4 regions of the Streptomyces sp. cmx-18-6 genome follow, and region 4 is predicted to be linked to each of the others. Evidence: riboswitches for the same ligand, from Rfam matches in the RefSeq annotation. Region 4 holds a riboswitch; each other region holds the start of a gene.

Region 1 (2,191 bases), on a different contig from region 4:
CTGCACCGTTCAATGTGACCTACGCGACCGTAATACGGGGTTGACGGGAGGTGAGATAGACCACCCGGTCAGATTTCGGTAAAGCCGGAATAAGTGGAGGGGCGGTGCGCCGCCGCGCACCGCCCCTCGATCACTTCTTACGCCCCTCGGATCAGAGGGAGACGCCGTGCCCGCGCAGGTAGGCGATCGGGTCGACGTCCGAGCCGTAGCCCGGGCCGGTGCGGACCTCGAAGTGGAGGTGCGGGCCGGTGGAGTTGCCGGTGGAGCCGGAGAGGCCGATCTGCTGGCCGCCGGTGACGGTCTGGCCGGCGGAGACGCTCAGCGAGGACTGGTGGGCGTACTGGGAGTACATGCCGTCCTCGTGCCGGATGACGACCTCGTTGCCGTACGAACCGCTCCAGCCGGCCGAGACCACGGTGCCCGGGCCGATGGCGTGGATCGGGGTGCCGGAGGCGGCCTGGAAGTCCGAGCCGGTGTGGTAGCCGCTGGACCAGCTGGAGCCGGAAGCGCGGTACTGGGTGGTGACGTTGGCGTTGGCCAGCGGGGCGGTCCAGCCGGAGCCGGTCGCCTCGGACGAGCCGGTCTGCGCGGAGGCGCCGGAGCCCTCGGAGTCGTCCGCCGAGATGGTGTCGCCCTTGGGGGCTTCCTTCGGCGCGGCCTTGGGGGCCGGCGCGGCCTTCTTCGGGGCGGCCTTGGGAGCCGGGGCGGCCTTCTTGGCCTCCGGCTTCCCGGCCTCCGAAGGAGCGGTGGAGCCGGACGCCTTGGCGCCGATGGTGAGCTTCATGCCCGGGAAGATCAGGCTGGGGTTCTCGCCGACCGCCGAGCGGTTGTCCTGGTACAGCTTCTGCCAGCCGCCCTTGACCTGGTGCTCGGTCGCGATCTTCGCCAGGTAGTCGCCGGAGACGACGGAGTACGTCTTCGGGGAGGTCTTCGCCGTGGCGGGCGCGGACTGCGGCGCGGTGTGCGCCGCGGCCGGCGAGGCCGCCGCGGGCTTGGCGGCGGGGGCCGCCTTCTCCGCCGCGTGCGCGCCGGTGGCGCCGATCAGCGGGAGGGCGAGTACGGCGCCGCCGGTGCCCGCGGCGAGGACGCCGCGGTGGATCGGGCCGGACTTGATACGACGGTGCTTACCCTTTGCGGGCATGGGGAAGTTCCTCTCCGGCGCCTGCGAGGTGAGCTGTCGGGTTCGGGCTGGAGATGCCCGGTCGCCGTGGCGACTTCACCCCGAGCCGGTCCGGATCTCTCCGGGCCGGCGGCTTACCTGGTTCCCCCGCTCCTGCCACGCGTGAGTGGGTGGGTGCGAATTCCGGTCGGCGGCAGGATTAGGCGGTCCGCCCGGATTGACGGTGACCGTAAACGAGTCAGGACGACAGGAACAAGCCGTCGGTTGCCTTGCGGAATCATCGATTCAATTGCGCCGGGGATTTCCCGTCACACTCCGTGGATTACGGATCTTGGCTTTCCGTGCGGATCCCGGGAAACGGTCGGACGGTCATCGCCACGGACCGTCACGGATATGATCCCGCTCACCTGTCGAATCCCATCTCACCCATAAGCGGGGCATGTTCTGAGAAATACACCAATACGGACATGCCGCGAGAGTCCTCACTGACGCCCCATCAGCACAGGCTCCGTGGACGGCCGGGTCGGCGCTCGTCAACCGTGATGATTTTCCGGGGAATCGATGTCGTATCGTCACGGGAGCGCCCTCGCCGGAGAGCCGCGCCGCCACCGAAGACCCCAGGAGCCCCCGTGACGCAGCAGGTGCCGCAGGTCCCGCCGACAGAGACCGCACTGACCGGAGTCCGCAACTTCCGCGACGTGGGCGGGCTCCCCACGGCGGACGGGCGCAGCACCGCTTTCGGCCGGCTCTACCGCAGCGGCCATCTGGCGCACGCCACCGCCGAGGACGCGGCCTTCCTCGGCGGCCTCGGGCTGCACACGGTCTTCGACTTCCGCAACTCCGCCGACCACCGGCTCGACGGGTTCGACATCGAGCTCAGCGGTGTCCGCAATGTCAGCATTCCGCTCTCCGACCCCGCCGATGGGGCCGAGTTCTGGCGGCTGGTGCGCGACGGGAACATCGAGCAGCTGCGCTCGGTCCTGGCGAACGGCAAGGGCGTCGAGCGCATGGTCCACATGTACCGGTCGACCATCGTGGACCGCACCGCCGAGCACAGCCGGGTGCTGCACG
Region 2 (2,191 bases), on a different contig from region 4:
GGGCAAAACTCCAGAAATCTACTGGGTGGTAACAAGCCCTGACGACAAGAGGTGAACGAATCCCCCACGGGAGACGTGTCGGCCCGGGAGATACCCCGGCCACGGGAGACGCCCCGCCCCCGGGGGATACCCCGGCCACGGGAGATACCCCGGCCCGGCGCGCATCGGGGGGAGAGCGCGCCGGGCCGGGGAGCCGTGCGAGGGAGGGTGCCGCCGGACCCCCTCCCTCCGGGGAGGAGAGCCGGCTGTTACTTCAGGTGGAGCTGCTGACCCGGGAAGATCAGGTCCGCGTCCTTGACGATGTCGTCGTTGAGCTCGAACAGCTTGCTCCAGCCGCCCTTGACGCCTTCCTTCTGAGCGATCTTGCTCAGGGTGTCGCCGGACTCGACCTTGTACTCGCCGTCGCCCTTCTGGACCTTCTCGCCGGTCGGGGTGGTGACGGTCTTCTTGGAGCTCTCGGCCTTCGGGGCCGCCGGGGCGCTGCGCTGCTCGCTGCGCGTGGTGGGCTGCTCGGCCTTGCGCTCGGGCTGCGCCTGCTCGGGCTTGCTCTGCGACTGGCCGGAGCCGGTGTTCACGCCCGGGTCCACACCGTCGTTGGTGAGGCCGCCGGCGCCGGCGCAGGCCCAGGCGCCCGGACCCTGAAGGTCGAGGAGCTTCTCGGCGGTGGCGATCTGCTGGTCCTTGGAGGCCAGGTCGGCGCGCGAGGCGTACTGCGTACCACCGGCGGCGGCCCAGCTGGACTGGGAGAACTGCAGCCCGCCGTAGTAGCCGTTGCCGGTGTTGATGGACCAGTTGCCGCCGGACTCGCACTGGGCGACGGCGTCCCAGGTCTCGACGGAGGCGGCGGAAGCGCTGGTCGCGCCCATCAGCGGCACCGCGACGGCGGCACCGGTGACGCCCGCCAGGGTGGCGAGACGGACGGCCTTGGACGGGCGGCGGTGCTTGCCCTTGCTGTTAAGCAGCATGGAACGATCTCCTCACCGACGCCTACGAGGTGAGCTGTCGGGTTCGGGCTGATGAGTTGCCCGGCCGTGCGACCTTGCGCACGACTTCACCCCGAGCCGGTCCCGTACGTCCCGTCCGAAGTCTTCCGACTTCGACGAGGCCCGTCCGGACCCGGCGGCCTACCTGGGTCCCCCGCTCCTGCCTACGGCGCTTTACGCGTCTGTTCCCTTCGGCCGCCGGCAGGATTCGGCGTGACGGTCGTCGGGGCCCGCGGTGCGAGCGGTTCCGACCGTAAACACAGGCAACCCCCATATTCAAAGATGGACATACTAGTCTAATTGGCGCTTACTTGCTCACCCTGACGGACCGTTTCCGCAGGTCGGAGCGGATCAACGCCGAGCGGGCGGACGCGACACGCCAGTTGAAGCAAAGAGACCCATGTCTCACTTACGCATAAGTGGACATAGGTCCCTGAACTACCCGCGATTTCGGGGTGTTTTCCCGAATTGGATCAGTTGGCCGCAGGCTCCTCGACGCGCTCCCCGGCACCTTCCGAAGCGCCCTGCTCCAGCCCCAGATCCAGGCTCTGGCCGGGCAGGATCAGGTCCGGGTCGGAGCCCAGGAGGTCCTTGTTGGCCTCGTACAGACCGGACCAGCCCTGGGGAAGTTCCTGTGCGTCAGCAATCGCCCAGAGGTTGTCCCCGGGCTGCACGGTGTAGCCGCCCGCGGTGACCGCGCCGCCGTCCCGCGCGTCACCCTCACCCCGCGAGGCGCGCCGGCCGGACTCCCGGGGGCCGTCCTCACGACCCGCCGCACCGGCCTCCTCGGGAGCCGGGGCACCCCGGTGCTTGCCGCCGCTGCGGTCGCCCTTCGAGGCGTCAGGGGCGGAGGTGGAGGGCTGCGAGGCGTCGGGGGACTCGAAGGAGCCGGTCTTCCCGGCCCCGCCGGTCTTGCCGGTGGCGGGCGAAGGGGAGGGCTTCGCGGAGGGGTCGGCGCCGCCGCCCTCACCTTCCTCCTCCCCCGCGCCGGTCTTGCCCGCTTCACCGACCTTGCCCGACTTGCCGGTCTTGCCACCCTTGCCCGTCTCGCCCTGAGCCTCGCCGGAACCCTCGGATTCACCCTTTTCATCCGCTTCGTCCGCTTCGTCCGCTTCGTCCGCTTCGTCCGCTTCGTCCGCCGGGGCGGTCGTCGCGTCCTGGCCCGGGTCGGCGGAGGGCCCGGTACCGGGGTCGACGCCGGGCAGACT
Region 3 (2,191 bases), on a different contig from region 4:
CCCTGACCCTGGCCCCCGCCCTGGAATACGGTCCCCGGACAGACCGGCAGCCCTGACGTCGGGGGGTGAGCGTCAGGGCTGCCGGGGTTCGGGGGGCGCGCCTACAACCGCGAGGGCGCACGAGAGGGCGTGAAGCGGCTCAGACCGCCAGGCTCAGACGCCCAGGCCCTTGCTGTTCAGCCACGCCGCCGGGTCCATGGCCGAGCCGCCCGCGGTGCGGACCTCCAGGTGGAGGTGGACGCCGGTCACGTTGCCGGTCGCGCCCATGCGGCCGATGGTGTCGCCGGTGTCGACCCGCTGGCCGACCGAGACGTCGATCGAGGACTGGTGGGCGTACCAGATCTCCGTGCCGTCATCGAGCTGGAGGACGGTGCGGTAGCCGTACGAACCGGACCAGCCGGCCGAGGTGATCGTGCCGCCGTGCACGGCCTTGAGCGGCGAACCGGCCGCCCCGGCGAAGTCCAGGCCGGTGTGCTGGCCGGAGGACCACATCGCGCCGGACTGGCCGTAGGTCGAGGTGAGCGTGTACGCGGAGGTGGGCGGGGTGTAGCTGGCGCGGAGCTTGGCGAGGCGCTCTTCCTCGGCCTTCTTCGCCGCCGCCTCCTTCGCCGCCTTCTTCTCGGCGGCGATCTTCGCCTTGGCCTTGGCCTCGGCCTCGTCCTGCTGCTTCTTCGCCTCGGTGGCGGCCTTCTCGGCGGCGGCGGCCTCCTCGGCGGCCCTGGCCTCGGCGTCCGCGCTGGCCTGCTGCTGCTCGGCCTGCTGGAGGATCCGGGCGCGCAGGGCCTCGCCCGCGTCGGTCGTGCCCTGCTCGGCCTCGGCGGTGGTGATGCCCGCGGTGGTGAGCGGCGCGGAGGCGGCGACGACCGGGGCCGCCTCGGCCTCCTGGGACATGAAGGACCCGACGCCGGGAAGGGACTTGGCGTCGGGGAGGTTGTCCACGAAGGAATCGGGAAGAGAGATGGAGACGGGTGCCTTGTCCTGAGCGGTGGCCATGCCACCCGCTCCGACCGCCGCTATGACGCCGACCCCGAGGACGGTGGAGCTACGGGCGAGCCCCCGCTGCTTGGCTACGCGGTGCCTGCCGCGCACGGGACGGATGGACTCCTCGGTGGGATTCCACTCCTCCCACGTCCGTTCCTCGTCACCGAAGGTGTCGACACTGAAGGGTGACGGGGCCTCAGGGGCAGGCTTGTTGGACGCCACGTGGGCGCACTCCTTTCCTTCCTTCTCGCCTACCGGGTTAGCTGACGGGTTCGGAGCAGGAAGGTCTCCTACGGGCCCCTCCGCCTCTCACGAGACGCAGGTGCCCGATTCACCCCATGTAGGTGGTTCCCCGGTTTCCTTGCGGAATTCGGCGCTCGCGCACGGCGCCGTCTCTGACGACGGCTGGGACGACCGCGCTGCGTTATCGAACGTTAATAGACGGACGGGCCCGATTCCAAGCCGTTCCTGTTGATCATTAACGGCCCCGGCACGGACTTACCGGCTACAAGCGGGTGGAAACGGGCGACTTGACGGTGGCTCGGCAACACTACTTTTTCTGACGGTATGTCAAATGTTATGCGGAGCGATGCCCTTCAGTCACGCACCGTGTCATCGCCCCGTCCGACGATCTTCACCGTGGTCCGCCGCACCGGCTGCCCCTCCGCCGGCCGGCTCACCGCGAGCAGCGCCATGTCGTCCGTGGACCGCCCTCCGGTGTGCAGCCGTACGTCGTCGGTGAGCGCCGACAGCAGCTCCTCCGGCCCCGGGAAGATCCGGCCGCGCAGCCGGGCCGCCGGGTCGTAGAAGGCCCCGTTCGCGTCCCGCGCCTCGGAGAGCCCGTCCGTGAAGGCGAGCAGCGTCGAACCGGCGGGCAGCTCCCACTCGTCGGACCGGTCGGGCCACACCCCGAGGTCCATCCCCAGCGGCAGCGCGGGCACGGACGGCGCGAGGACCTCCAGGGCCCCGTCCGCGTGCAGCAGGATCGGCTCCGGGTGCCCGCGGTTGACCAGCCGCAGCGAGGCCGAACCGGGCGGGATCTCGGCCAGTACGGCGGTGATGAACCCCTCCATGGCGTCCAGCCCGTACCGCCGTGTGCCCTCCCGCGCGAGCGCCCGCTCCAGCCGCTGCGCGACGCCCTCCAGCGACCGCTCCTGCTCGGCGGCCTCCCGGAACGCCCCGATGATCACCGCCACGGCCTCCACCGCGT
Region 4 (2,191 bases):
GTTCGGAGCGATGGCCGCGGTCTACGACACGATGCAGTTCCTGACCTGCGAGGTGGAGACCTTCTGCCTGGGCCAGGCCGGCTCCTACGCCGCCGCCCTGCTGGCGGCCGGTGCGCCGGGACGCCGACATGCTCTGCCCGGTGCGCGGGTAGTCATTCAGCAGCCCGCACTGGAGGAGCCGATGCGGGGCCAGCCGTCCGACCTGGAGATCTACGCGCGCGAACTGGTGCGCACCCGCGAGATGTTCACGGCCATGCTGGTCCGGCACACCGGCCGGACCGCCGAGCAGGTCACCGCCGACATCGAGCGCGACACCATCCTCGACGCGAGGGCCGCCCGCACCCATGGGCTGGTGGACCATGTCGTGGAGAACCGCTAGGGGACGTTCCGCGACTCGGTCGACAGGACGCCCCCTCACCCCCAGCCGCCGCACGACGCGAGGTGAACCGCCCATGGAGCCAACGGAGTTCCCGCCCCTGCCCGCACTGACCCGCGCCGAGGGCGAGTTCATCGACTGTTACCTGGCGGTCCTGGACCAGGTGGGCCGCATCAACCCGGCGCGCGGCAGCGACACCTACAGCGCCCTGAGAGCCGCTCAGGCCCTGGCCTCCGGGGCGGCGGCCCTGCGCGACGCCCTGGCCCTGATGCACGAGCGGGGTGAGCGGCAGATTCACGCGGCGACGCTCGCGCGGGCCCTGCGGGTGCTGGACGGCGAGCGTCGGGCGGGCCGGGTCGCCATGCCTCCGACCCCGAACTGAGCCGCTCCGCGCGCCGGGAGCGCATAGAGGGTGTGCCGGCGGATCGCGCCGTGCGACACGCCCGGTCCCGCGATCGATTTTCCTCGCTCGTTCGGCGTAGGAGTTCACCCGCGCGAGCGATGGCTCAACTTGCGTTCCCCGCGTGGGCCGTACTCGAAATGCGCCCTTTCGTCGCTGGTACGAGGGTGTGCGCCCGGCTCGTCGGCGGGCGCGAATCCGCCCTGTCCACTCGAACGGATCAGTGGTGAGGAGACTCACAAATCACCGTTTCGACTCGGAAATCCGGCACTTGGTGGGTCAAGATCCCTGGGACGACAAGCCCCCGCCACCGCGGCGGGGCGGTCCGGGTGGACGCCGAGTCCTGCCGCCTCCCGGATGACTGGTCGACAGGAGTGGATCGGCAGGAGTGGAGGACCCGAGCACAACGGGCCGACCGGGAGACCGGGAAGCCCTCGGGGTGAAGCCGCGTCAAGCGGCCGGGCAACTTCGCCAGCCCGAACCCGACAGGTCATCCTTCACAGGCGGCTGACGAAGGGTTGCGCATGTCTGCGCAGGTTCATGTCCCGTCTCTGTTCGCCCGCTTCGGTACGGCATCGGTGCTCACCCTGGCCGTGACGTCCTCGATGCTGGCACCCGGCCTGGTCGACGACGCCGAGGCCGCCACCCACTCGACGAAGGCGCTGAAGGTCGCCGCGTCGAAGAAGGGCTCCCCTTACAAGTACGGGGCCGCCGGCCCCAACCGTTTCGACTGTTCAGGGCTGACTGTCTACTCGTTCAAGAAGGTCGGCAAGAAACTTCCCCGCACGGCACAGCAGCAGTACAACAAGACCAGCCGTATCTCCTCGTCGAAGAGGAAACCCGGCGACCTCGTGTTCTTCCATTCGGGGCGCAGCGTCTACCACGTGGGCATCTACGCCGGGGCCGGGAAGATCTGGCACTCCCCCAAATCGGGGGACGTGGTGCGACTGGCGAAAATCTGGTCCAAGAGCGTCTGGTACGGACGGGTCCGCTGACCCACCGGCCCGACGCTCTTTCCGTGCGGGCGCTCTCTTCGTGCGGAGGCTCTCTCCGTACTCACCGCAGGAGCGGGCCGGTCACCAGCGCCAGCCCCAGTCCGGTGAGCGCCACACCGCTGCCGCCCTCGATCGCCCGGGCGGTACGCGGTCGGCGCAGCCACCGGCCCAGCCGGTCCACGAGGAGGGCGACGGCCGGGAACCAGATGAGGGCGAGAGCCACCACGAGGGCGGCGAGCACCAGCGTCCTGGGCAACGGCGGCTGCCCGTCCGGGACGAACTGGGGCAGCAGGCTGAGGAAGAGCACGGGCGCTTTGGGGTTGAGCGCGTTGGTCAGGAAACCCTGACGCAGGGCGCGCCCGAACTCCTTGGCCTCCTTGGACTCCTCAGGCGGTACCTGGTCCGGCGTACGGCTGCTCT

What was found. Region 4 has a riboswitch for cyclic di-AMP ahead of ACLJPL_RS20800 (C40 family peptidase). Riboswitches for the same ligand answer to the same signal wherever they lie in the genome.
Region 1: another riboswitch for cyclic di-AMP. It lies ahead of ACLJPL_RS09435 (peptidoglycan DD-metalloendopeptidase family protein); the one in region 4 lies ahead of ACLJPL_RS20800 (C40 family peptidase).
Region 2: another riboswitch for cyclic di-AMP. It lies ahead of ACLJPL_RS21835 (transglycosylase family protein); the one in region 4 lies ahead of ACLJPL_RS20800 (C40 family peptidase).
Region 3: another riboswitch for cyclic di-AMP. It lies ahead of ACLJPL_RS15540 (M23 family metallopeptidase); the one in region 4 lies ahead of ACLJPL_RS20800 (C40 family peptidase).

Annotation. Positions count from the first base shown of each region.
Region 1 is NZ_JAEBEP010000003.1:287,921-290,111, forward strand. It holds gene ACLJPL_RS09435 (peptidoglycan DD-metalloendopeptidase family protein) at 152-1,141, opposite strand; cyclic di-AMP (ydaO/yuaA leader) riboswitch at 1,145-1,303, opposite strand; gene ACLJPL_RS09440 (tyrosine-protein phosphatase) at 1,750-2,191, shown strand, end outside.
Region 2 is NZ_JAEBEP010000009.1:103,613-105,803, forward strand. It holds gene ACLJPL_RS21835 (transglycosylase family protein) at 249-965, opposite strand; cyclic di-AMP (ydaO/yuaA leader) riboswitch at 970-1,165, opposite strand; gene ACLJPL_RS21840 (transglycosylase family protein) at 1,457-2,191, opposite strand, start outside.
Region 3 is NZ_JAEBEP010000006.1:20,469-22,659, forward strand. It holds gene ACLJPL_RS15540 (M23 family metallopeptidase) at 154-1,203, opposite strand; cyclic di-AMP (ydaO/yuaA leader) riboswitch at 1,215-1,367, opposite strand; gene ACLJPL_RS15545 (PP2C family protein-serine/threonine phosphatase) at 1,578-2,191, opposite strand, start outside.
Region 4 is NZ_JAEBEP010000008.1:290,167-292,357, forward strand. It holds gene ACLJPL_RS20790 (ATP-dependent Clp protease proteolytic subunit) at 1-379, shown strand, start outside; gene ACLJPL_RS20795 (hypothetical protein) at 453-758, shown strand; cyclic di-AMP (ydaO/yuaA leader) riboswitch at 1,111-1,297, shown strand; gene ACLJPL_RS20800 (C40 family peptidase) at 1,301-1,771, shown strand; gene ACLJPL_RS20805 (LysE family translocator) at 1,833-2,191, opposite strand, start outside.